2 linked regions of the Anatilimnocola aggregata genome follow. Each later gene encodes a partner of the first gene's protein in a complex. Links are inferred from orthologs where the notes say so. Each region holds a gene or a part of one and is shown in the gene's direction. Other genes may lie near its edges.

Region 1 (11,505 bases):
GTTCGACGGCACGTCCCTGTTCGGCTGGCAAGCCCACAGCAAAGCCGACTGGCGCGTGAATGACGGAGCGATTGTGGTAGGCGGCGGCGAGAAAGGTTTACTTTGCACACATGTGCAATTTGCCGACTACGAGCTCAAGGTCGATTTTCGCGCTGCGAAGGGGACCAACAGCGGCGTCTTCCTGCGAACCTCACCAGTGGTAGGTAAGGAAGATGTCACGACCAAGTGCTACGAACTGAATATCGCCCCTCCCGAGAATCCGTTTCCCACCGGTAGTTTTGTAGGGCGCAAAAAAGCCGACGAAGTTCCCGACAGCCGCGAATGGCAAACGTTTCACGTCACGCTTGTCGGTGGTAAAGCCAAGGTCGATCTGAACGGCAAGACCGTGCTGGAGTATGTCGACGAAAAACCGGTTGGCCGCGGATACGTTGGCTTGCAACTGAACGAAGGTCAAGTCGAGTTCAAAAACATCAAGCTCAAGCCGCTGGGCATGACCTCGCTTGCCAATGGCAAAGACTTGACCGGCTGGAAAGATGTGGCCGGATCCAAGAGCAAGTTCACCGTAACCGAAGCGGGCGAGATCAACGTAAAGGATGGCCGCGGCAGTTTGGAAAGCGAGGCCACGTTCGGTGACTTCGTGGCTCAATGGGAATGCATCAGCAACGCGAAGGAATTAAACAGCGGGATCTTTTTCCGTTGCATTCCTGGCGAAGTGACCAACGGTTATGAGTGCCAGATTCACAACGGTTATAAGGACGGGGACCGCACGAAACCCAAGGATTTCGGCACGGGTGGCATTTACCGTCGAATTCCCGCCCGCATGGTTGTTTCGAACGACAACGAATGGTTCCACCAGACTTTGATTGCCGATGGCGCGAACATCGAGTGCTGGGTGAATGGTTATCCGGTCACAGCTTGGACCGATGAACGGAAGCCTCACACAAACCCGCGCGAGGGCCTGCGAACGGAAGCGGGTACGTTGCAGATTCAGGGACACGATCCGACGACCGACTTGTCGTTCCGGAATCTGCGTGCTGTGGAACTGGCAAAATAGTTGGAGTACCGGCTTTAGCCGGCCTTGGGAGTACTGGCCAATGCCAGTACTCCAACAAGAGCAGAAGGAATTTGGATGCCGAAGGATTTTCTCAAAGGTGCCAGCGACGAGTATGACGTGGTCGTCATCGGCAGCGGTCTCGCTGGCATGACGGCCGCGAACATCCTCGGCCGTGCGGGGCATCGCGTGCTGCTGGCAGAACAGCACTACAAACTCGGCGGCATGGCCACCTGGTTCAAGCGCCCCGGTGGTCACATCTTCGATGTATCGTTGCACGGCTTTCCATTTGGAATGATCAAAAGTTGTCGCCGCTATTGGACGGAGGAAATCGCCGAATCGATCGTGCCTTTGAAGAATATTCGGTTCGATAACCCGATGTTCTCGCTGACGACCAGCTACAACCGCGACGACTTCACTCGCTTGCTCATTGAGCGGTTCGGGATCGAGGCGGCAACCATCAAGGCGTTCTTTGATACCGCACGCGGGATGAACTTTTACGACGATCAAAAACTGACGACCGGGCAACTCTTCGAGCGGTTCTTTCCAGGCCGGCCAGATGTCGTTCGCCTGTTGATGGAGCCCATTGTTTACGCCAACGGCAGCACGCTCGAAGACCCGGCCATAACCTATGGCATCGTCTTTTCGAACTTCATGTCGAAAGGGGTTTATACCTTCGAGGGTGGCACCGATCGGCTTGTGCAGTTGATGCACGACGACCTCAAGGCCAGTGGGGTCGATGTGCGCATCAATTGCGATGTCGAAAAGATTCACATCGAGAACGACCGCGTCACAGGCGTTACCATCAACGGCCGCAAGATTGGCTGCCGAGCAGTCGTCAGCAATGCCAACCTGAAATACACCATCCTGAAACTTGCGGGCAAAGAGCATTTCGATCGCAAGTTTGTCGACGATGCCGAAGCGGTCCGACTCAACAACAGCAGCACGCAGGTCTATATCGGCCTGAAGCCGGATGAACGCGTGGACGAAAACATGGGCGACTTGTTTTTCACCAGCACCGCCAAGGAATTTCGCACCGATCTGCTGCTGAGCAAGGATGTCACCAGTCGGACGTATTCGTTCTACTACCCGCGCACGCGCCCGCAAGGCCGGCCGCGCTGCCTGATTGTTTCCAGCACCAACGCCAACTTTGCCGATTGGGCCAAACTTTCGGACGAAGATTACGAAGCCAGTAAGCAGGAGTTAATTGAGGGAACGCTCGATCATTTGAACAACTATATTCCTGGCATCCGCGAGCGGCTGGATCACGTGGAAGCGGCCACTCCTAAGACTTTTCAGCACTACACGCAGCATGTTGCCGGCGCCAGTTTTGGAACCAAGTTCGAGGGACTGGGAGTAAGCCGCGCATTGCCGGAACAAGTGAGCGGACTCTATCACGCCGGCAGCGTCGGCATCATCATGTCGGGCTGGTTGGGTGCGATCAACTATGGTGTGATCGTCGCCAACGATGTCGATGCACTGCTCATGAAAGCACCAGCGCCCCAGCCGCACGCGGCAGAATAACAGGCAGCAACATGTTCGAGCGCGAAACCAGACTCTCCCAGTTTATGGCTGGCTACCTACATAAAGTAGTCGGCGAGATGAGCGACGAGCAGTGCCGTCAAACAACGATTGGCGCGGTCAATCCACCTTCGCATGTGCTCGGCCACTTGGCGATCTCGAACGATAGTGCCTTGCGTTTGCTGGGTCAGCCGATGGTCTGCCCCAAAGCATGGCATACGCTCTTTGGGCCCAGCGCAATTCCCCCAGCACCTGATGCCTATCCGACCAAAGAGACCTTGCTCGAACGGTTCGAAGTGGGACACGCGGCCGTCTGTGCTGCCGCCGTTAAGGCCGACGAGGACACCATGAATCAATCCCATGCGATTGCTTTATTCCACGGCTCGCCTGTTGCGACCATTGGCGATCTGGTAGCCCTGCTCATGACCACGCATTTGTCGCTGCACATCGGTCAGCTATCGTTGATGCGGCGACAATTAGGACATCCGCCGCTGTTCTAACCCGCTTGCCCTAACCTGGGTGTCTCTTCGACAATGGTTCAATCTGCTGGCCGCAACGTTTCGCTTACTACTCTCTTCCGCCGGATTGGCCGCTTGCATGTCACTTGCCGAGATTCTGGATTCGATCCCACATCGCCCACCGATGCTGCTTCTGGATGAAATCGTCTCGCGCGAAACCAATCGTGTTGTCTGCCGCAAAACATTTCGGGCTGAAGAGTTCTACTTCCAGGGACACTATCCCGATTATCCGCTGGTACCTGGCGTTATTCTGTGCGAAGCGACGATGCAAGCCGGCGCGGTGTTGCTCAGTGAAGTCGCCCAGGCTACTAATTGCGTGCCGGTTGCCGGTCGACTCAACGATGTGAAATTCAAGCGGATGATCCGCCCTGGCGATACTGTCGAAATCGAGGCCAATCTCGACGACCGAGTCAGCGATGCCTACTTTCTGTCCGGCAAGATTCTGCACGAAGGAAAGCCTGCCTGCACGCTCAACTTCGTCGTTAAGTTGGCCCCTAAACAATAGTCCTTACAATACCCTTCAGCCGAAGCCCCGGTTATGTCAAAGTCCACTCCGCTCACCGCTCGTCCCAAAAAGCACCTGTACTTAAAGCGGGCAAACGATAAGCTCGTTTGCCACTGCCAGTGCGACGAAGCGCTGATCACTTTCCCGCCGCAGATGGATTGTCCCTGGTGCGGTTGCGGTTGGCTGTTCTGCTGCGCGAAGTGCCGCAAAGCGTTTTCATTTGCGGTCGCGGTGGAATTGAATGAATCGTGGGAAGCAACGGCCCTGCGCGATCTTCAGGGACGCGGGCCGGGTTTTGACGCTCCCACGGAGGACGATGTCGCGGCCTGGGTCGAGGCGATGCAAGTCATGTGCGAAGAACTGGAGTTGGGCGAAGAGTACGTCTATCTCGATGGCTGGTTTATCCCCACCACGGTCGAAGAGATCTCGATGGAAGGGATGCATTCTTATCACGAGATCAACTGCGTGCCGCAAGTCGAAGCCTTAACGGACAAATCAGTTGTCGAAGAGTTGCTTTCTAACGAAGAGTATTGGACCGAGAACCAGGTGCCCGAGGACGACGAGCACGAGCACGAAGAAGGTGAGGATGATGAGGACGAAGACGATGAGGAAGATCGATGAGTGACCCTCAGCCCGACTATTTGGGCCTCGCCGGCAAGTCGGTGATCGTCCTGGGCGTTGCCAATAAAAAGAGTGTTGCCTGGCAGGTGGCACAGGGATTGATCGCCTGTGGCGCAGAAGTCACGTTCGTCGTCCGCAGCGAAGAGCGCCGCGCCAGTGTGCAGAAGCTGATTGGCAGCCGGCCGGTTTTCGTTTGCGATGTCGAGTTCGAAGATCAAATTCAACGGCTGCGCGAGGACCTAATCGCAACCGGCAAAAAATTTGCAGGGCTGTTGCATTCGATTGCCTTTGCTGACTACAGCGACGGGATGAAGCCGTTTCACGAGACGCCCAAGCGGGCATTTCTGCGGGCCATGGATATTTCGTGCTACTCGCTAATGGCGCTGAGCAACGCGCTGAAGGATGTGCTGGCGGAAGATGCGAGTGTGGTAACTGTATCGATTTCGACGACGCGAATGGCCAGCGAGAACTATGGCTACATGGCACCGATTAAAGCAGCCCTCGACTCCTCGCTGGCCTTTTTGGCGAAGTCGTTCAGTCGTTTTTCGCGAGTGCGCTTCAATGCCGTGGGGCCGTCGCTGCTCAAGACCAGTGCTTCCGCCGGTATTCCCGGCTATATCGACTCGTATTTATATGCCGAGCAAGTGATCCCGCGTAAAGCAGCCTTGACGACCGAGGAAGCGGCGAATGTTGCCGTCTTCCTCCTCAGCCCGCGTTCATCCGGCATTCAAGCGCAGAATCTGATTGTCGACGCGGGCATGAGTACGAACTACTTCGATGCGGACGTCATCCGGCGCGCCATGCGGCCGGAATAGCAGTGCACGCTATCGTTTGCTCGCGGCCGGCGGCGTTTGGGCGGAACGGAGTTGCGGTGCCGAAGCGACATACAGCATCGGATCGTCAATGATCCACGGCGTCGAGAGCGAACGGCCGTCGTCCATGTTCATGACGTTAAAAAAGTAGGCCATGAACGTGTGCGCTCGCCAGTTATAGCTATACCAGGAACCGAGATGATCGGCTTCGGTCAGGTTATCGACACCGGCCCTCGAAAAGAAATGGCAGCGGCCATCGGGCGTGAAACTCATGCCCATCGTAATCCACGTTTCGCATTCGTACGTCGGACCAGGCAGGTCGCGGCCCCATTCGTCGCCGCGAATGCGAGCCCGCACGAAGGAATGTTTCTCGCTATTTTTTAGATCGAACTGCTGTTCGAGGAAGATGCCGGGCCAGTATTCGTCACTCTTCCCTTTCGGTGTATGCCCCATTAGGCCAGCGCGAAAGCCAAAGGTGTAGGCGTAACGCATTTCCCATTTCTCAGCGGCGGGCACGTACACTCGCACCACGACATTGGGAGTCCAAGACACAGGAATTTCGCTGCCAAAGCGTCCCTTCACATCTTGCAGCAAGTCATCCTGTTGATCGGCTCCCGACAACCGCCCGGGAACTCCCGAGTAGAGCGTTTGCATCATAATCGAACCCTTGCTCCCTTCGATGCCGCCCTTCGGCGTCGGCACTCGCTTCACGATGTCGGGAGTACCGCGTTTCGCAGCTTCCACCCACAGATAGTTCTTGCTCACACCCCCTGGAGCCCGGATGTTCTCGTCGATGTTGTAGCTGCTCTTCGGGTGCTGGGGATAGTAAATCCAATCGTCGGCTTCGAAGTCGTCGCCCGTTCGTGGCACGCGCGATCCCGTTCCTGGTACCACGACTCCCTTGAGTGATTGCTTCGGCAGCGGAGTACCCACCGGAACTTTAGGCTCTGCGTTTGCCAATTGTCCAACCGCCAGTGCAGCGGCGGAACCAAGCAGGAAGTGACGGCGTGAAACGGGGCTGGACATAGGCGACCATCCTCACAAGAGATGCACGGGATTGCGAACGGGTGTCAAACCGTACGGATTAGGTGGGCTGCAGCGGGAACGAACCGAGGCAGGAGATGGCGGTGCGGCCGGTAGGGGCGGAATGATCCGCAGCAAACGATTCATCGGAATATCAGGCTCCTTCCCTTTCGGCTTTTACGGCGAGGCGGCAGGGCTTGCCGCGCGACGGTCGACAGGCCCCTCAGTTCAGGGAGCATGCGACGCTGTTCGTTCATTCGCAGTTTGCTAGGAGATCCGCGGCGGCCATGGCTGTTTTCCCGTCATTCGGCTAAATTGATGGTTCTGCATTTGCCTGGAGGCACGCCGACAGTCGCTCCACGTGCTTCCCCTTTCCCTCGATTGGCTTCCATGACACGCCCCCGAAAAAGTCGACCTAACCAGCAGTCTCGCCCCTCTGGCCGCGCTGCCGCCGAACACGAAACCGCCGGTGCCCAGCGATTGCAAAAAGTGCTGGCAGCGGCAGGAGTTGCCAGCCGCCGGGACTGCGAAGAACTCATTCGCGAAGGCCGGGTGGAAGTGGACCGCAAGGTCGTGACGGAGCTTGGAACGCGAGTCGATCCCAGCTCGCAAGAGATTCGGGTCGATGGCGAACCCCTGCGGCAGCCTAAGCGGGTCTACTTCGCACTGAATAAGCCCGTCGACGTCGTCTGCACGAACTTCGACCCGTCCGGTCGCGCCCGGGTGATCGATCTGGTTCCGAACGACGAGCGCGTCTTTGCTGTGGGTCGTCTCGACCGCGCGAGCGAGGGCTTGATCCTCGTCACCAACGACGGACTATTTGCCAACCATATCACGCACCCACGTTATGGCGTGGAAAAAACCTATCTGGTCCGCGTGGCAGGACGCCCTGGTCCGGAAGCATTGGCTAAGCTCCGCCGCGGCGTGCATTTGGCCGAAGGCTTTTGCAAAGTTGAGTCCGTCGTGGTAAAGGGACGCCACAAGCAAAGCAGCGATCTATTGATGGTGCTCGATGAAGGGCGCAATCGCGAGATTCGGCGTGTTCTGGCGAAAGTAGGACACAAGGTTCTCAAGCTGAAGCGGATTGCCATAGGGGGACTCAAGCTCGGCATGCTCGAAACGGGCGAATGGCGGAAACTAAGCGGTGCCGAGATCGAATCACTCCTGGCAATCTCGCGGCAGAAGCGCAAAGAGAAGAAGAAAGTTCCCCCTCGGGAGCTCGAGACGGTTGCTGAGTCCACCGAACAGGTAGTCATTCTCGAACAGCCTATTAAAGCACCGAAGAAACGCCCCGCAGCGGAAGCTGCTATTCCGAGTGCCAGCCCTTCGACTCCAGCCAAAAAACCACCTAGTGCGAGTTCCATCGCAGCCAAGTTGCTCGCAGGCAAAGATTTTGAGGACGACGATGAAGACTTCCTCGATAGCTTCGCGGATGACGACTTTGATGACGACAGTGAAGAGGAAAGTGACTTCAGCGACGACGATGAAGACGATGACGATGACGAAACTACTCACGTCAAGCAAACCGTCATCATGGAAGAGATCACAGATGACGAGGGTCCGCCCCGTTCCGGCCCCGCTCCTCGTGGCGATGTGATCGACTTCGACGAAGATGGCCCACCGCCGCTACAGCCTGCTCGGGTGCGTGAACCAGCATCCACTCGCCCGCAACCGCGCCGGCGTGAAGAGACAAAGCCAGTCGGAAACAAATCTGCTGGCAACAAGGTTGCGGCCAGATCGGATCGATCGGGTCCGCTGCGAGCTGAACCGCGTACGGGGCATCGGTCGGCATCGGGACAAGAGCAGCGTCGGGGCCAACGACATCGACGGGAAGAAGAAATGCCCGAATCGCGGGGGCGTGGCGTACGGCAAGAGTCAGGGCGCAGTGATCGTCCCGGTGGCAATCGTGGGCGTGATGACCGCCGCAACCCAACTGGAGCGAGGCCCGCAGGATCGCGATCCCCAGGATCCAAGCCCGAAGGAGGACGTCGCGGACAACGTACGGAAGCTGCCCGGGTCGAAGGTGCTCGCGGTGAAGGCCGGCCTAACAAGGGGCGCGGCACCGGTCGTCCCGGTCAGCAAATGACCCGCGTCGCCGGTCGCCATGTCGCGATCAACCCTGAGGCTCCTCGCGGTGATGCGATCCGCAGTGACGAACGACCTGCCAAGATGCCACGCCGCCCCGGCAAGTTGGTGGCCGCTCGTCCTCAAGAGAATCGTGGAGCCCGGGGTAAGTATCCGGGCAAGATTACGGGCAAGGGAAAACGCGAGGACATCGGTGGCGGTGGTGGGGGCGGCAAGAATATCTTCGGCAAGCGCGTTCGCAAGAAAGGTAAGTCTTCATGAGCGTGGCTCACGCGCCCTATTTGGCCGACTCAGCAGTTCAGCGATCGGTCGAGATCGTGGAGAACATCGAGTTAGCTCGCGATACCTGGCGGGTCCGGTTTCGCTTCCCGGAACTAGCAGCCAAAATCACCCCGGGCCAATTCGTGATGCTGAAGCTGGCAGGCTTCAACGATCCGCTCCTGGGGCGCCCACTCGCTATGTACGACGTGCAGGGCAATGCGCAGGGCGAAGCGACGGATGTCGATGTTGTCTATCTCGTCAAAGGCAAGCTGACTTCGCGTCTTTGCAATTTGCAGCCTGGGCAACGGCTCGATGTTTGGGGACCGCTCGGCAATGGCTTTCAACCGCAGCCGACCGAACACTTGATCATGGTAGCTGGGGGCATCGGGCAGACGCCTTTTCTGGCACTGGCCAAAGAATACTTGGGGCTCGCCCGCTTCGGGTTGCCGCAAAGAAGTGCTCCTCCAGCCCGGCGAGTGACCTTTTGCTACGGTGCCCGAAACCAATCGTATTTCGCCGGGGTTGAAGACTTTGAAGCGCTAGGCGTGGATGTTCGACTGGCTACGGATGACGGCAGTCGCGGCAAGAAGGGACTCGTGACGGATCTGCTGCGTGAGGTGCTTGCGGAAGACCGCGGCCAACCGCGAATCGTCTGCTGCGGTCCAGAGCCGATGATGGAGGCCGTCTCGCTGTTGGCGGCACAGCAGCGGGTTCCGTGTCAAATCTCTTTGGAGACACCCATGGCCTGTGGCATCGGAATTTGCTTCACCTGCGTCGCCAAAGTGAGGGATGAAGATGGCGAATGGGATTACCGGCGCACGTGCGTCGAAGGACCTGTTTTCGATTCGTCGTGCATTGTTTGGTAGGTGACGAAAGTTCGGGCACAAACCTTTTTTTCTTAGGCCGGGGGGCGGGGGCTGTAATTTTCGCTTGCTAATTGCTGGTATGTTGAAACAGAATCACACCTTGCGACCAATTACACTGTATTGATATCGCCGCAGGCAGCGGCGGGCATTTGATTCAGATCACAAAGTTCTGTAGCGAGGGACGAATGCACGCAAGCGCAGAACCGGAGCGATCTCAGCCCGAATTTGGGCCGAGGATGACCGGTAGCAAGGAAGCAGGTGCAGCGTTGAGTTCAACAGTGTCGGGTTCTAGCAACACGACTCCCCCCAACCGCTCGCGGAGCGATCATCGTTTTGGCCAGTATGAGTTAAAGTTTTTGCTGTCTGAAGGACAAGCAGCACAGGTAATAGACTGGGCACGCATTCATATGGCCCGCGATCCTGTCGCCCTCTGCGACGAGAGCGAAATGTATCAGGTCCACAGCGTCTACCTGGATACTCCCGCGCTCGGCGTATTTGGCCGGGCGGGAGCACTCCGCACGCGCAAATATCGCCTCCGCCGCTATGGCCACGAAGAGACCATCTGGCTTGAGCGGAAAGCCAAAGTCAGAGGCCGCGTTAAAAAGCGCCGCACAGCCATTCAGGAAAATCAATTGGCTTGCCTTCATCAGCAAGCGCCACCGCCGCACTGGCCAGGACATTGGTTCCGCCGCCGCGTGCAGTTACGTCAACTCCAGCCTGTTTGCTCAGTCACCTACGAACGCTTCGCGCGAGTCGGTTTGACTCCCGAAGGGCCGATTCGCATGACCCTCGATCGCGCCATCGGCGGCAGCGGTTTGCTCGAGAGTGGTGTCGACAGCCAGCCCGCTGCAAACTGGGAAGTTCCTCGCAGTTCGCTCAGTGGACTGAACCGCCTGAGTGGTTTGTGCATTCTTGAACTGAAGTACCCCACGACACTCCCAGCGCTCTTCAAAGGGGTGATGAGTGACTTCACGCTCGATCCGCTCAAGGTCAGCAAGTTTCGCACTTGCATGGAGACCTGGGTCGTGCCGCCGGCAGAAGAAATTGCCGGCGATGTATCGGGCTCGGATGAATCGCGCGCAGTGGCCTAGGCCTGCTCTCTAGAAAGTATTGCATGGAGACCTGGCTGAAAAATGCGCTCTTCGCGCCCGTTCAAGACCTGCTGGCCTGGGATGCCATCCTGGCCCGCTTGTTGGTTGCCTTTGCCGGTGGCTGGCTGGTCGCCTTTGTTTATGCCTGGGGCCGTCGAACCACGCTGACCGCTTCGACATTTCCCGGCACATTGGTGCTAATGACGATCTTGATCGCCATGGTCACGCAGGTGATTGGCGACAATCTGGCCCGCGCCTTCGGACTCGTCGGAGCACTGTCGATTGTCCGCTTTCGCACCGTGATGCAGGACACCCAAGATGTTGCCTACGTGATTTTTGCGGTGGCTGTGGGCATGTCGATCGGCGCTGGGCAGCCCGTGGTTGCCTTGATGTCGTTTCTGGGAGTGGCAGCAGCAGCCACTATCTTCCGTTACTTCCCCGCCAATGTGAATTCAACCGCAGTCGCAATCTTGCATGTTCGCTTAGGACTGGGCCGAAGTCCGGAAGCAGTTCTCGAGCCTGTCCTGGCCGAATTCACCACACGGCGCGAACTGACGACCGTGGAAACTGCCAAGCAGGGGGCCGCGGTCGATGTGGAGTATCGCGTCCTGTTGCGCCCGGAAATTTCGGCAGCAACACTCGTCGCCAAAATCAACCAGGTCGAAGGAGTGCAGCAGGTGCAGTTCCGCAAGCAAGTACGGGACGACTGAGGTGCCCAGAGCACCAAGCCGTTAAGGCTTCAAGTCAATTTGCAAGTCATTATCCTGGTCGAGTTTGATGTCCCACGTCAGGCCGCTGGTTGCCACGCTAAAGTATTTCATCGGAATCGGACTGGGCGGCGGCGCAGGTTTGGTCACGTCACTCACGAGGGGCATTTCATCGCCCGTGGGACGCCCGGGCTGCACGGCAATCTTGTAAATGCCCGGCGGAATACCCGCGTCTTGATAGGTCCGCACTTCGAACTTCCCTTGTGCATCCAGATCGGCCAGCTGCGATTGCTGACCATCTTCCGATTCCAGGATCACGATGCCAGAGGTTAACGGTTCACCATTGAGCCGGACCTGCCCATGCACCTTCGCCACTGGCGGCCTGGCAGGATTGCATCCGCAGCACAGAAGCACGCAGACAAGCAGGAACCATGAACGGCGCAG
Region 2 (11,313 bases), 2.2 Mb from region 1 along the record:
ACAACCTCTTTGCTGGCGAGGGAGCTTCATGTTGGCAAGGTCCTGGCTGCTGGAAACGGCTCGATCACCATTCGCGATACGCGCGATATGGACGACGACCGATTTGTCGTCACGGCCGAGACCAAGATCACCCGCAACGGCAAACCTGCCAAGTTGTCAGACTTAGGCATTGGCGACCAGGCCAAAATCAACGCCACCGAGGCGAACGGCAAACTCACCGCGGTTTCGATTGAGGCGTTCATGCCCGAGTGATTGGCCGCACCTTTACCTGAGCCAATCACCGAATTCGATCTCTCCCGAATTATTCGGTTGCGTGCAATGAGTAAACTGATGACCACTCTCCTGAAGATGGGTCGTCGCTTGCCAATGCCGCAACCGGAGCAACTGCCGTGTGGGAACTTAGTCAGGATCAGCCTTGGTGGACGTTCGTCATTCGGGCGGCGGTGGTGTTTGGTTTCGTGCTGCTTCTGCTGCGCATTTCCGGCAAGCGGCAGATCGGGCAAATGACCCCGTTCGACCTGGTGCTGCTGCTGCTGATTAGCAATGCCGTGCAGAACTCGATGAACGGCGGCGACAACACGATCACCGCGGGGGTTATTCTGGCGGCAACGCTCATGGGCATTGATGCCGGCCTGGGCTGGCTCGCTTTTCGCAGTCGTAAGGTCGAGCAGTTGCTCGAAGGCCGGCCGGTGATCTTGATTCACGGTGGCAAGATCGATCACCGGGCATTGGCCGAAGTTCAAATGACCCAGCACGATCTGCAAGCCGCCATTCGGGCAGCGGGGCACACCGGTCCCGAAGAAATTCGGTATGCCGTGTTGGAAACGAATGGCCACGTCTCCGTCATCCCGCTAGAGAAATCCGACTCGGGTGGCGACAATCAGGTACCGGCAGCCAAGCACTAACGACTTCACTTTGCGAAACACCAAGGAAGAATTATGACAACTCCTGCTCATGTGCTTCGCGCGCCCGACGAAGGCCGCACCATTGCTGTGGTCGGCGATCTCTATCGCTTTCTCGCGACCGGCGCCGATACCGGTGGCAAGTACGCCATGTGGGAAGCGATTGTGCCTCCGGGCGGCGGCCCGCCTCCGCACATTCACAGCCGCGAGGAAGAGGCGTTCTATGTGCTCGAAGGGGAGATCACGTTTCAAATCGGCGAGCAGACGATTCAAGCAACCGCGGGGACGTTTGCCAACATGCCGATTGGGAGTTTGCATCGCTTTCATAATGCGAGCGACAAATCCGCGCGGATGATTATCTCCATCGCGCCCGCCGGCCTGGAGCAGATGTTTATGGAAGTAGGACAGCCCATCGCGCTCGGCGAGCAACCGCCGCCACCCTCCAAGGCCGAGATCGAAAAACTGCTGGCCATCGCGCCGAAATATGGTGTGGAGATCAAAGTCCCGCACCATTGAACTATCTCGTATTGAAGTAGCCCGACGCGTCAGCGAGGGGACATTTAATCTCTCGTTCCCTCTCCTTGGAATATGGATTTCGTCTGCGGTAAAGGAACCCAGCAAATAGTTTCCCCTCGCTGACGCGTCGGGCTATGTAGAACCGGTAGTGTTGCGGGATTACCCAGGAGTTCAGCGGAGCAGCGTTTTCACTTTCCAGCGATCGGTCTTGCTGGAGACGAGCACAGCGAACAGCCGACCCGTCGGAGTTAGCGCAGCGAGTTCAGGGTGCGGATATTGAGGCAGCCCAAAGAGAACGCCCGTTTGCTGCAGGGCCATCATTTGTTCATCGTCGAGCACGATCTGCGGCATTTGATCGACGGCGAGTAGCGAAGGCCTAAGGAGTGATTCCACGTTGTCGCCGCGCACTTGCTCGAAGCTGATCGCCGCGTCAATTGCGAAAGGTCCAATCGCGGTGCGACGCAGTTGCGACATCAGCGCTTCGGTTCCCACAGCCCGCGCGAGGTCGCGCCCCAGCGAACGAATATAGGTGCCGGTTCCACATTCGATTTCGACTTCAAGTTGCGGATATTCGTAGCGGAGGATGTGAAAACGATGCACGATAATCGGCCGGGGCTGCAACGCGACCGTCTTCCCTTTGCGGGCCATCTTATACGCCCGCCTGCCATCCACTTTCAACGCCGAGAATGCGGGGGGCTGCTGCATCAGCGAGCCGGTGAACTGCGGCAGTGCTGCTTCGAGTTCCGCGCGACTTGGCCGGCGCGAGTTCGCAATGACTTCCACTTCACCCGTGATGTCTTCGGTATCGCTCGCTTGCCCCAGTAAGAACGTGGCGACGTATGTCTTGGGAAAGCGGTGCAAGTAATCGACCAGCTTGGTCGCGCGACCCACACAGACGACGAGTACTCCGGTCGCCAGCGGATCGAGCGTGCCGGCATGCCCCACCGCGAGCGGCGCGAGGACTCCTTCCAACTTCGTCACCACCAGTCGCGAACTCATGGCCGACGGTTTGTCGATGTTGAGCAGACCGTGGGGTGGGAAGTTCAGAGTGGAAGACATGGGAGGAATCAAGCGAGTAACTACGAACTGGCAACTTCCTTAGCCACAAACTCTGGTTCGATGACGCGCATCGTCCGCCAGCTTCCTTGCAGGAAGCGCACTAGATAGACAAAGGCCATGGCAAAGATCCAACCGGTCATCACATACCACCAGCCGAAGATGCCCCAGTGATAATAGTGCTCGGCGATTTTGCCAAGGACGATCATCAACGTCGAGAGGACGATGGCGACATAGAGAACGAATCGCGTATCGCCGGCCCCTTTGAGCGCGCTGACGAAGATGATTTGCGTGGCATCGAACAGACAGTAGATGGCGACGAACCTCAGGAGCGTAATCGTCAGTTCGCGCACGCGCGTGAACTCGGCCGGGTCGGCACCTTGCGCATGAAAGTAGATGAACCAGTCGGGGACAAACCAATAGGCAGCGGCAAAGACCACGCTGAAGCCGAGCGCGAAGGTGAGCCCGGTCCAAGTCGCGCGGGCCGCAAGGCGGTCGTTATTATCGCCCAGGTATTGTCCGACCAAGGTGGCCACACCGATGCCCAGTCCGATGATGGGAACGAAAGCCACGCTGTTGACGTTAAAGGCTAGCGACGTGGCGGCACCTTCGACTTCGCCGAGACCGGCGATGAAGCGCGTGAGCATCGCAAACCCGAAGGTCTCGATCAGCATCGGCAAACCGCTGGGAAAGCCGTATTTCATCAGCCGGCCCATCAAGGGCCAGTCGAGTCGCCAGGCTTCGGCAATGCCGAAATGTTCGCGGTCGTACGGTCGCAACATTAGCAAACCGAAGACGAGAACGTTGAACCAGTTGCCCAGGGCTGTCGAAATACCCGCCCCGACGATCCCCCATTCAGGAAAACCGAATTCGCCGAAGACCATGCAGTAGTCGAGGACCACATCGAGCAAGCTGCCGGCGACATTCACGATCATCACCAGCCCGGTCTGCCCGCGGCCGGTATAGAGAGCCGACATGGCATTGGCCATGACCATCGCCGGCGCACCGAGAGCCAGCGATTGAAAATAATGCGTCTGCAGTTGCACTTGCCGCGGATCGGACGACGCACCCGCAAACAGATAATGCGCCAGCGGAATCGTCAACGCAAAGACGGGAATGGTGGCAATGCCGAACCAGATTCCTTGGCCAACAACGTGGCCAATTCTTTTCTGCTGCCCGGCTCCGTGATACTGCGCCACAAAGGTGTTGACGTATGAGGCAATGCCGGATGGGAGGCACAACAGCGCCCAGTGCATCATGCCAGCTGGCATTGAGGCTGCCATGGCACCCGAGTCGTACCAGGTGAGGAACAGCCGATCGAAAAACCAGCTCACGGCCCAGAAGGCAGTTGAGATGATGAGTGGAAACGAAAGGGCCAGGACTTCGCGCCCCCCTGCAGGGCGATTCCACCAGGTGCCGTCGGATTGTGGTGCCACAAGCATGGGAGAGGGGGCGAGGTGCCCGTACAAAACAGAAGAGAAGAGAAGAGAAGAGAGTTGCTTACGAGGCAGACAATAGCCCTTGGAGCAGGTTCGCATAGCGCTGGTTGAATTCGCCATTCGACATGGTCGTACAACCGGCCGCTTGTGCCCGGGCGAGGAGTTCGTGATCGACGTGCGGACCAAAGGCCACGATCTGGGTCGTGGGTGTAACTGCTTGAATAGCAGCGACTAAGCCCAACAAGTCCGCACCAACACCGGAGCCCAGGTCAATCATTGCGAGCCGACAATCGGCGGCCAGCTTGGTCGGCACTTCGGCGGCAGACCGCAGGATGACGAGCGACACGCCCAGCGCGCGGGCTGCCGCTGCGATTCGCATTGCAAAAAACATTTCGCCCGAGATGATGCAAGCAGTTGGCATAGCAGATTGTGATACCATGAAAGCTGAGCCGGAGGCGCTAACGCGTCCGGCTCAGTACCGATCGAGTAGCAGCAAGTAAGGACAGTGGAATGAGCGAGCAGCCATGGTATCACGCGGGCCTGCAATTTGAGTGCACGCAGTGCGGCGATTGCTGCACGGGTGCCCCTGGCTACGTGTGGGTGAATAGTGCCGAGATCGCAGACTTGGCAGCTTTGGTTCTGCCGGAGGACCCCGAGAAGTTCGAAGAGCTTTACGTTCGCCGCGTGGGTGTGCGCAAGAGCCTAAAAGAGTTCCCTAACGGGGATTGCGTCTTTTTCGATACCGACAAGCGCAAGTGCAGCGTGTATGGCGCACGGCCTCGCCAATGCAAGACCTGGCCCTTCTGGGACTCGAATCTGCGCAATGAAGCAGCCTGGCAGCAAACGTGCGAAGTTTGCCCCGGCAGTGGCAAGGGAAAGCTTCACCAGCTTGGTCAAATCGAGGAACAGCGTAAGCAAGTCAAGGTTTGAGCGGTCGTTGGCCCGCTTTCAAGACACTGCTTTTACCGATTTTGGGAAAATAATTTTCTGTTGCCGGCAAGTTGGCACTTGGATTTATCAGTTCGACTGTAACTGCATGCCAGTGAATCACTTACAGTCTTCGCAGCAAAGACCGGCATGACTATTCTGCCTTTGCCGGTGGTGCCGACTAGGGAAATTTTGCCGGTTGTATTGGAGTTTGCCGCGCTGCATTCCGATACATGGTTGCACAGGAATTCGAGTTTCGTGCGCCTTCCTCTTGGTCGGTGGAGAAAATGGAAGTTCGGAGCCAGGTTGCCCCTAGCGATACACCCGTCAGAGTCGTTAAACGCGACGTTTGCCGGGCTGATGAAAACTGGGGACGCTTGACTCTAGTACTTACGCCACCTACACTTGGAACGTTCTAAGGCAGCAAATTGCTGCTCTCGGAAAGCCGCCAAGTGCCCCAAGTGGGAGGAGTGCCCGTCGTGACCAAGAAAGAGATCGTGAAGACGATTTCCGAAGAGATCGGCCTGACTCAGCTCAAGACGAAAGAGATCGTTCAAAAGACGTTCGATGCTATCGTCGAGACGCTGGTTGAGGACGGGCGAATTGAACTTCGCAACTTCGGAGTGTTCGAGGTCAAACGGCGGGCTGCTCGCAAAGCGCGAAATCCTCGCACTGGCACGAGGGTCGATGTACCAACCAAGTACGTCGTTACCTTCAAGCCCGGTAAGGAGATGGAAGAAAAGGTCCGGCTCTTAGAAGAGCGGGAAGCAGCCCGACAGGGCAATGGTGCTCCCCCCTCAACTGAGCCGCCTCCAGGTCCATCTGATGCCGGTGCTGGCCCTGATCACGGTTCGACAGGCGGTTGATTCGAGCAGTAGAACGAAATAGTACGATCGCGGTCGCTGAGCAACAATCAGCACGCAAGATCAGCCAACGCAAGGGATTGCGGTCGCACTCACGGAGGATGGTATCATGCGGCAGTGGATTCTGGGAGCTATCATCGCAGCTAGCCTAGCCGCCAATGTGGGCTGCTTCATTCCGATTTACTCGGGTGATCCTGCGGTCCGTACTCGGCAGTTGATCTACACGTCGGAAAACTTCCGGCAGATCACCGAAGAATGGGAACGGATCTGGTTTCTCGATCAGCCCAGCCACTTGACGCCTCACCGCGTCCACGGCGGCGTGATCTAACCAACCAGCAGCAATTCAGTTAGCCCGCACAAGCTCGGGCCAACTGCTTGGCAATTGTCCGTTTTCTCGGCACGGGATAGACTCGGGCTTGTGACGCTCGTTCGTTAGCCACCTCCAGCTGCGAACACAGCATCCTCATGCCCACTTCTTCCAACACAGCGGCCCTTCCGTGCCCGTACCCGATCTTGCCGTTTCGCTGGGGCGACTTTCGCTCCGCAATCCCATCCTCACTGCCTCGGGCACCTTTGGTTATGCCCGCGAGATGCAGTCGCTGGTCGATTTCAGCCAGCTGGGCGGCATCCTACCCAAGACCATCACTAAGGCTGCTCGCCCCGGCAATCGCCCTTGGCGAACTGTGGAGACATCCGCCGGCTTGTTGAATTCGATTGGGCTGGATAACGACGGCCTGGCAGCGTTCCTCGATCATCACTGGCCCTACCTGCAAACCCTGCCGACAGCGGTCGTCGTGAGCATTGCCGGCAGCACGCACGATGAGTTTGTCGAGATGGCCGCGGCCCTGTCCGATCAACCCAACCTGGCCGCGATCGAACTTAATATTTCCTGCCCGAACGTGGCCCACGGTGTCGACTACGGCGCTGATCCCGCGCTCTGTTTTAAACTGGTCTCGGCCGTGCGCGAGCGGTGCCGCGTGCCAGTGCTCGCCAAGCTGACGCCGAATGTGACTCGCATCGTCGATATCGCCAAAGCGGCCACCGATGGAGGTGCCGATGCGCTCTGCCTGGTGAATACGGTGCTGGGCATGGCTGTGAATTGGCGCAAGCGACAGCCCATGCTGGGGAACATCGTCGGCGGGTTGAGTGGCCCCGCGATCAAACCGATTGCGCTCCGCTGCGTCTATCAAGTAGCGCAAGCGGTGAAAACACCGATCATCGGCATCGGCGGCATTGCAACCATCGACGACGTGATGGAATACCTCGTTACCGGAGCGACCGCCGTGCAAATCGGTACGGCGAACTACTACGATCCCACGGTGACCACCAAACTTGTCGCCGCCCTCCCCAGCGCCTTGGCGGAATTGGGCGCGACATCGGTTCGCGAAATCGTCGGCACTTTGAAATTGCCCGGTAAGTAAACACAAAAAGATCAACAGGCTTATGAAAGTTCTCTCCGGCATTCAGCCCACGGGTCGTTTCCACTGGGGCAACTACTTCGGTGCCATCCAGCAGTACATCGATCTGCAGCATGGCAACGAAGCTTACTACTTCATTGCCAACCTGCACGCACTCAACACCGTGCGCGATCCGAAAGCCCTCAGCGGCTATACGCTGGATGCTGCGCTCGATCTGCTAGCGCTTGGTCTCGATCCCAGTAAGGCGATTCTGTTTGTGCAGTCCGATGTGCCTGAAGTCAGTGAGCTCTGCTGGCTGCTAATGACCGGCACGCCGATGAGCATGCTGGCCAATTGCCATGCCTACAAGGCGAAGAAAGAAAAAGGGCTGCCGGCCGATGTGGGGCTGTTCACTTATCCGGTGCTGATGGCTGCGGACATTCTTGCCTACGACGCCGAGATTGTCCCCGTCGGCGAAGATCAGATTCAGCACATCGAAGTCTGCCGCGACCTGGCCGGCAGTTTTAATCATCACTTTGGCGAAGTCTTCGTGCTGCCTAAAGCACGCGTGCTGCAAGCCACGGCGAAAGTGCCTGGCCTCGACGGCGAGAAGATGTCGAAGAGCTACAACAACACCATCGAAGTGTTTGAACCGATCGGCCCCGCCCGCAAAAAGATCATGCGCATCCCCACCGACTCGCGCCCCATGGAAGAGCCCAAGCCCGACTACGAAGGTGATAATCTCTATCAGCTCTTCTCGCTCTTTGCGACCGAAGCTCAAAAAGCTGAAATGGCGGCCATGTACCAAAAAGGTGGCTTTGGCTACGGCACCGTCAAGAAAGCCCTCGCCGATGCTGCCGAAACCTATTTCGCCGCCGCCCGCGAGCGCCGCGAAAAACTGGCCGCCGATCCAGCAGGTGTAAAAGAAATCCTCCGCGACGGCGCCGCTCGTGCTCGGAAGAAAGCGGGCGAAGTCTTATCCCGCGCGAAGAAAGCTTGTGGTGTGGCTTAGCCAAACGCCAAGCGAATTCCGAGTTGCCCCAGTTCGACAAGGGGCGGAAGCTCTTCTCGGTGCCACCATTGGCACCGGTCGGTACTCCCTTGCACTTCGTGCCGCAATTCGCCACCGATCACTTGAGCGCGATAGAAGATGCGAACGTTGTGCATGACCACTTCGTCGACCTGCAAGACATTCGCATCCACGTTGACCAGGCATATTGGCTTGACGATCAGGCCGGTTTCTTCTGCTAACTCACGAACCATGCCATCCGCGGGTGCTTCGCCGAAATCAAGGCCGCCCCCTGGCAGTGTCCACAGGCCAGCCAGCCGCGGCAACTCGGGAGATATGCGGCAGAGCAGAATTCGCTCACCTTCGACGATCAGGCCGTAAGCAGCGACACGCGTACATTTGTTGGCAGGCATCTGGGCCCCTACGCGGCTTCCAGGGCAGCATAAACCTTGCCATGCTGGACTAGCCAAGCAGTATCGCCACTATCTGCATGTTCCTTAATCGCTTTGAGCAGTTGAATCGTCTCTGACTCATAGCAAGGCTCGCTCGGATCGTCGACCGGAATAACCATTTCGACTTCGACAGCCACGACATATTTCTCGGATTGGATGAGCCGCGTTCGCCTGATTCGCTCTCCTGGAATGCGCATGGAAATTCGCCTCAATCGAAGAAGTGGACAGTGACCAGTTTCGCAACGTCGCTTTGCTGCAGGTAAGACCAAACCGCCTTGAACTCCGTTCCGTCCGGCAACTCTTCTCGCACTTCGATTGCGGCATTCGGTTTGGCGTCAACTCGTTCGATAATCAGTTCGCCATCCGCGAGGCCAGCGACTGCCTGCCACTCCATAATACCACGCTCTTCCAACCGCTCGGTAGCGTGCTGTCCAACGACGTATTTTTCTTCAGCGACAAGTCGCCGAATCGCCTCGTAAAGTTGCCCCATCTGCCGAAGCCCTTGATTTCTGAAAGACTCGTACAACCCGACGATTCGTTCGTTTTGCTGTTGCTTGGGCCGCGTTTAGGTTACCTTATCTTTGTCCCGCCAACTCCCCCTCGCCCCACCACCCACCTCACCTACTCTTCAACAAGAGCTCGCCATGAATGCGATTCTCATGCTGCTGGCAGCGGCAGTCCCTGCGCAATTGCCCGAAGGGACTTTACTTCGTTACGAAGGTTCGATGATTGCCTCGAAGGACGATGGCAATCCGCGGATCAAAGAATTCAGCCTGCTGGCGCTGGTGGGGCCGGGGAATGCCAACTCGCGGCCCATCGATTGGGTCATCGAAGAATCCGGTCGCGGCAGTTGGTCGTGGACCGAACGCTTCGCGCGCTGGAATGTCGATGCCACGCGGCGTGAAGATACGCCCGAAGCACCAGCGCTGCTGTTTGAACGGGCCGATGGCAAGAGCATCGTCCCCCTCTGTCCGCTGTTGTTCACGGCCGAGAGTCCGCTCGCTAAGGGTCAGAAGTGGACGGAAGACCGCTACGAATACGAAGTGACCGGCGAGGCCGTGCGGGCCGAGCAAAACTGCTGGACGATCAACGTTCGCACCCCTTATGGCCCGAAGCGAACGCTTTGGGTGGCGAAGACTTCGTCGCTAGTCGTGGCGGTGCGCGAAACAGTGTTTGTTGGCCAAGGGGAGCAGCACGAACTGAAGTTTGAACTGAAAGAGATCAAGCAATTGCCCACGAGCGACTATGCGAAAACCGCGCAGGCTTTCAATGCCTGGCTGGAACTGCGGGCCGAGTTGCAGCGCCCCGCGCGCCACGAACGCGTGGAACTAAACGACGAACAACTGGCCCTGGCCCGCAAGCAAATTGCCAATCTCGAGTCAGCGACCGAGAACACTCCCCTCGCTTCCTTCGCCGCGGCGGCCGTGAAGGACCTGCAGAATCAAAAAGGCCGCGCGGGTGCCATGCAAGCGCTGCGCGAGGCAGCCGTTGGCAAGGCACTGCCAGAACTCAAGCTGACCGATCTCAGCGGCAAGGAATTCGATGCCGCGACCTGGAAAGACAAAGTGCTCGTCCTCCACTTTTGGGAATATCGCGATGCTCCGCTGGAAGAGCCTTACGGCCAGGTCGGCTATCTCGACTTCGCCTCGCGCAAGCATGCCGACAAGGCGCTGATCCTGGGTGTGAATGTCGACGAGCGCCTGGCCGTCGAAGAGACGCGCCGGGGGGCGATCTCGTCCGCCCGGCGCTTAAAGGCCTTCATGAATCTCAGCTACAACATCGCCCTCGATGACGGCGCGCTCGTCAAGCAGATCGGCGACCCGCGCGCCGCGAACGGCAAGTTGCCCCTGTTCGTCGTCGTCGGCCCCGACGGCAAGATCGCCAGCTATCACGCCGGTCTGTACGAGATCAAACCCGAACAGGGGCTGAAGGAACTCGAAGCGGCCATTACGACTGCGGCCGGCAAGTAAGGATCGCAATGAAAACAACTTTAGAGTTGCGACGCAAAATCGCAAAAGTGGGGTGTCCAACAATCGGGTCCATTGTTGGACAGCAAGTTGCGTAACTCTCGGGTTTGCGAGCAATTGGTGTTCAACAATCGGACCCCAAGTTGAACATTGAGGATGAAATCGGCCGGGCCCAAAATGCGCGCAAGTGCGAGTGATGGCAGCTGCCGCCTGAAATTCTTGAAAAAGTCGGCGCGGCGTGACCAGAGGTGTCACGACCGGAGCATCTAATGCGATTGGTGGCAGACCGCCAGGCGCTATCCGGGGGGGCGAGGATTGCGCCCTGACGAAATCCCTTCTGGCAACCGGCACTCGCTGACAACGGGTGACGATTCTGGAAATGGATTTGCCGTTATCGCGCTCGGATAACGGAAATTTCTGGAACTCGATTTGGCGTGGTTGCCTGCATGCGACGGTAGTAACCCCTGGGAAGATCGCGGTTTAAGTTCGAAAGAGTGCGTGTGGAGCGAGTTTGGATAACGGAAATTTCCGGAAACCGTTTCGCGGACATTTCCTGATCGTTTATTGCACAATTCGTTGTCAATTAATGACTTACGACGGAACGACAGGTATGTGAAACGTGCGAATAACGGAAATTTCCGAACGGGCGAGCGGGAAAGATGAAGGGAAGGTGGGCGGGCGAAAAACAGTAGCCTCTCCCCAAGAAAGTGGGTACCTTGAGTGGCCGGTTGCCGGCGGTGTTTGTCTCTCGGCTATTCGTGTGGGATGCGTGTATGACTCTCGTA

Evidence for each region.
Region 2: the proteins of ETAA8_RS11880 (region 1) and ETAA8_RS03510 are in contact, whole or in part, in a crystal structure (PDB 5UE9), measured with the Lactococcus lactis proteins. The link is inferred for Anatilimnocola aggregata from one-to-one orthologs. Residues at the interface, in WP_023189152.1 of Lactococcus lactis: Leu4, Gln5, Ala47, Ser48, Met49, Leu50, Leu51, Arg52, Arg53, Met95, Leu98, Arg223, Met224, Ala225, Cys226, Ile228, Gly229, Ala230, Cys231, Tyr232, Ala233, Val235, Glu236, His237, Asn243, His244, Ala245, Lys247, Glu250; in WP_025017116.1 of Lactococcus lactis: Gly25, Phe27, Phe29, Glu32, Tyr33, Lys35, Tyr36, Lys48, Phe56, Thr60, Pro61, Arg62, Val63, Ala64, Glu65, Thr66, Ala67, Ser68, Gly69, Met70, Ile74, Gln77, Pro223, Glu251, Phe274, Ala275, Pro277, Phe278.

What each region holds. Positions count from the first base shown.
Region 1 is NZ_CP036274.1:3,132,376-3,143,880, reverse strand. Bases 7,329-10,328 are described here. They hold ETAA8_RS11880 (dihydroorotate dehydrogenase electron transfer subunit), read left to right. Parts: upstream 7,329-8,393; coding sequence 8,394-9,263; downstream 9,264-10,328. Other genes in these bases: ETAA8_RS11875 (polyphosphate polymerase domain-containing protein), read left to right, coding at 9,449-10,328; ETAA8_RS34585 (pseudouridine synthase), read left to right, coding at 7,329-8,397. In the rest of the region: ETAA8_RS11920 (3-keto-disaccharide hydrolase), read left to right, coding at 1-1,054; ETAA8_RS11915 (phytoene desaturase family protein), read left to right, coding at 1,130-2,575; ETAA8_RS11910 (DinB family protein), read left to right, coding at 2,587-3,072; ETAA8_RS11905 (3-hydroxyacyl-ACP dehydratase FabZ family protein), read left to right, coding at 3,170-3,595; ETAA8_RS11900 (hypothetical protein), read left to right, coding at 3,629-4,216; ETAA8_RS11895 (enoyl-ACP reductase FabI), read left to right, coding at 4,213-5,031; ETAA8_RS11890 (hypothetical protein), read right to left, coding at 5,041-6,054; more of ETAA8_RS34585, read left to right, coding at 6,442-7,328; more of ETAA8_RS11875, read left to right, coding at 10,329-10,354; ETAA8_RS11870 (DUF4956 domain-containing protein), read left to right, coding at 10,378-11,064; ETAA8_RS11865 (hypothetical protein), read right to left, coding at 11,086-11,505.
Region 2 is NZ_CP036274.1:910,145-921,457, reverse strand. Bases 5,355-8,162 are described here. They hold ETAA8_RS03510 (dihydroorotate dehydrogenase), read left to right. Parts: upstream 5,355-6,200; coding sequence 6,201-7,124; downstream 7,125-8,162. Other genes in these bases: ETAA8_RS03500 (NUDIX hydrolase), read right to left, coding at 8,109-8,162; trpS (tryptophan--tRNA ligase), read left to right, coding at 7,147-8,112; ETAA8_RS03515 (hypothetical protein), read left to right, coding at 5,813-6,031; ETAA8_RS03520 (HU family DNA-binding protein), read left to right, coding at 5,355-5,706. Also shown: ETAA8_RS03555 (hypothetical protein), read left to right, coding at 1-252; ETAA8_RS03550 (DUF421 domain-containing protein), read left to right, coding at 390-905; ETAA8_RS03545 (cupin domain-containing protein), read left to right, coding at 939-1,418; tRNA pseudouridine(55) synthase TruB, read right to left, coding at 1,590-2,477; ETAA8_RS03535 (MATE family efflux transporter), read right to left, coding at 2,498-3,916; ETAA8_RS03530 (hypothetical protein), read right to left, coding at 3,975-4,334; ETAA8_RS03525 (YkgJ family cysteine cluster protein), read left to right, coding at 4,424-4,843; more of ETAA8_RS03520, read left to right, coding at 5,320-5,354; more of ETAA8_RS03500, read right to left, coding at 8,163-8,522; ETAA8_RS03495 (hypothetical protein), read right to left, coding at 8,531-8,758; ETAA8_RS03490 (DUF4258 domain-containing protein), read right to left, coding at 8,770-9,051; ETAA8_RS03485 (TlpA family protein disulfide reductase), read left to right, coding at 9,206-10,531; ETAA8_RS03480 (hypothetical protein), read left to right, coding at 11,302-11,313.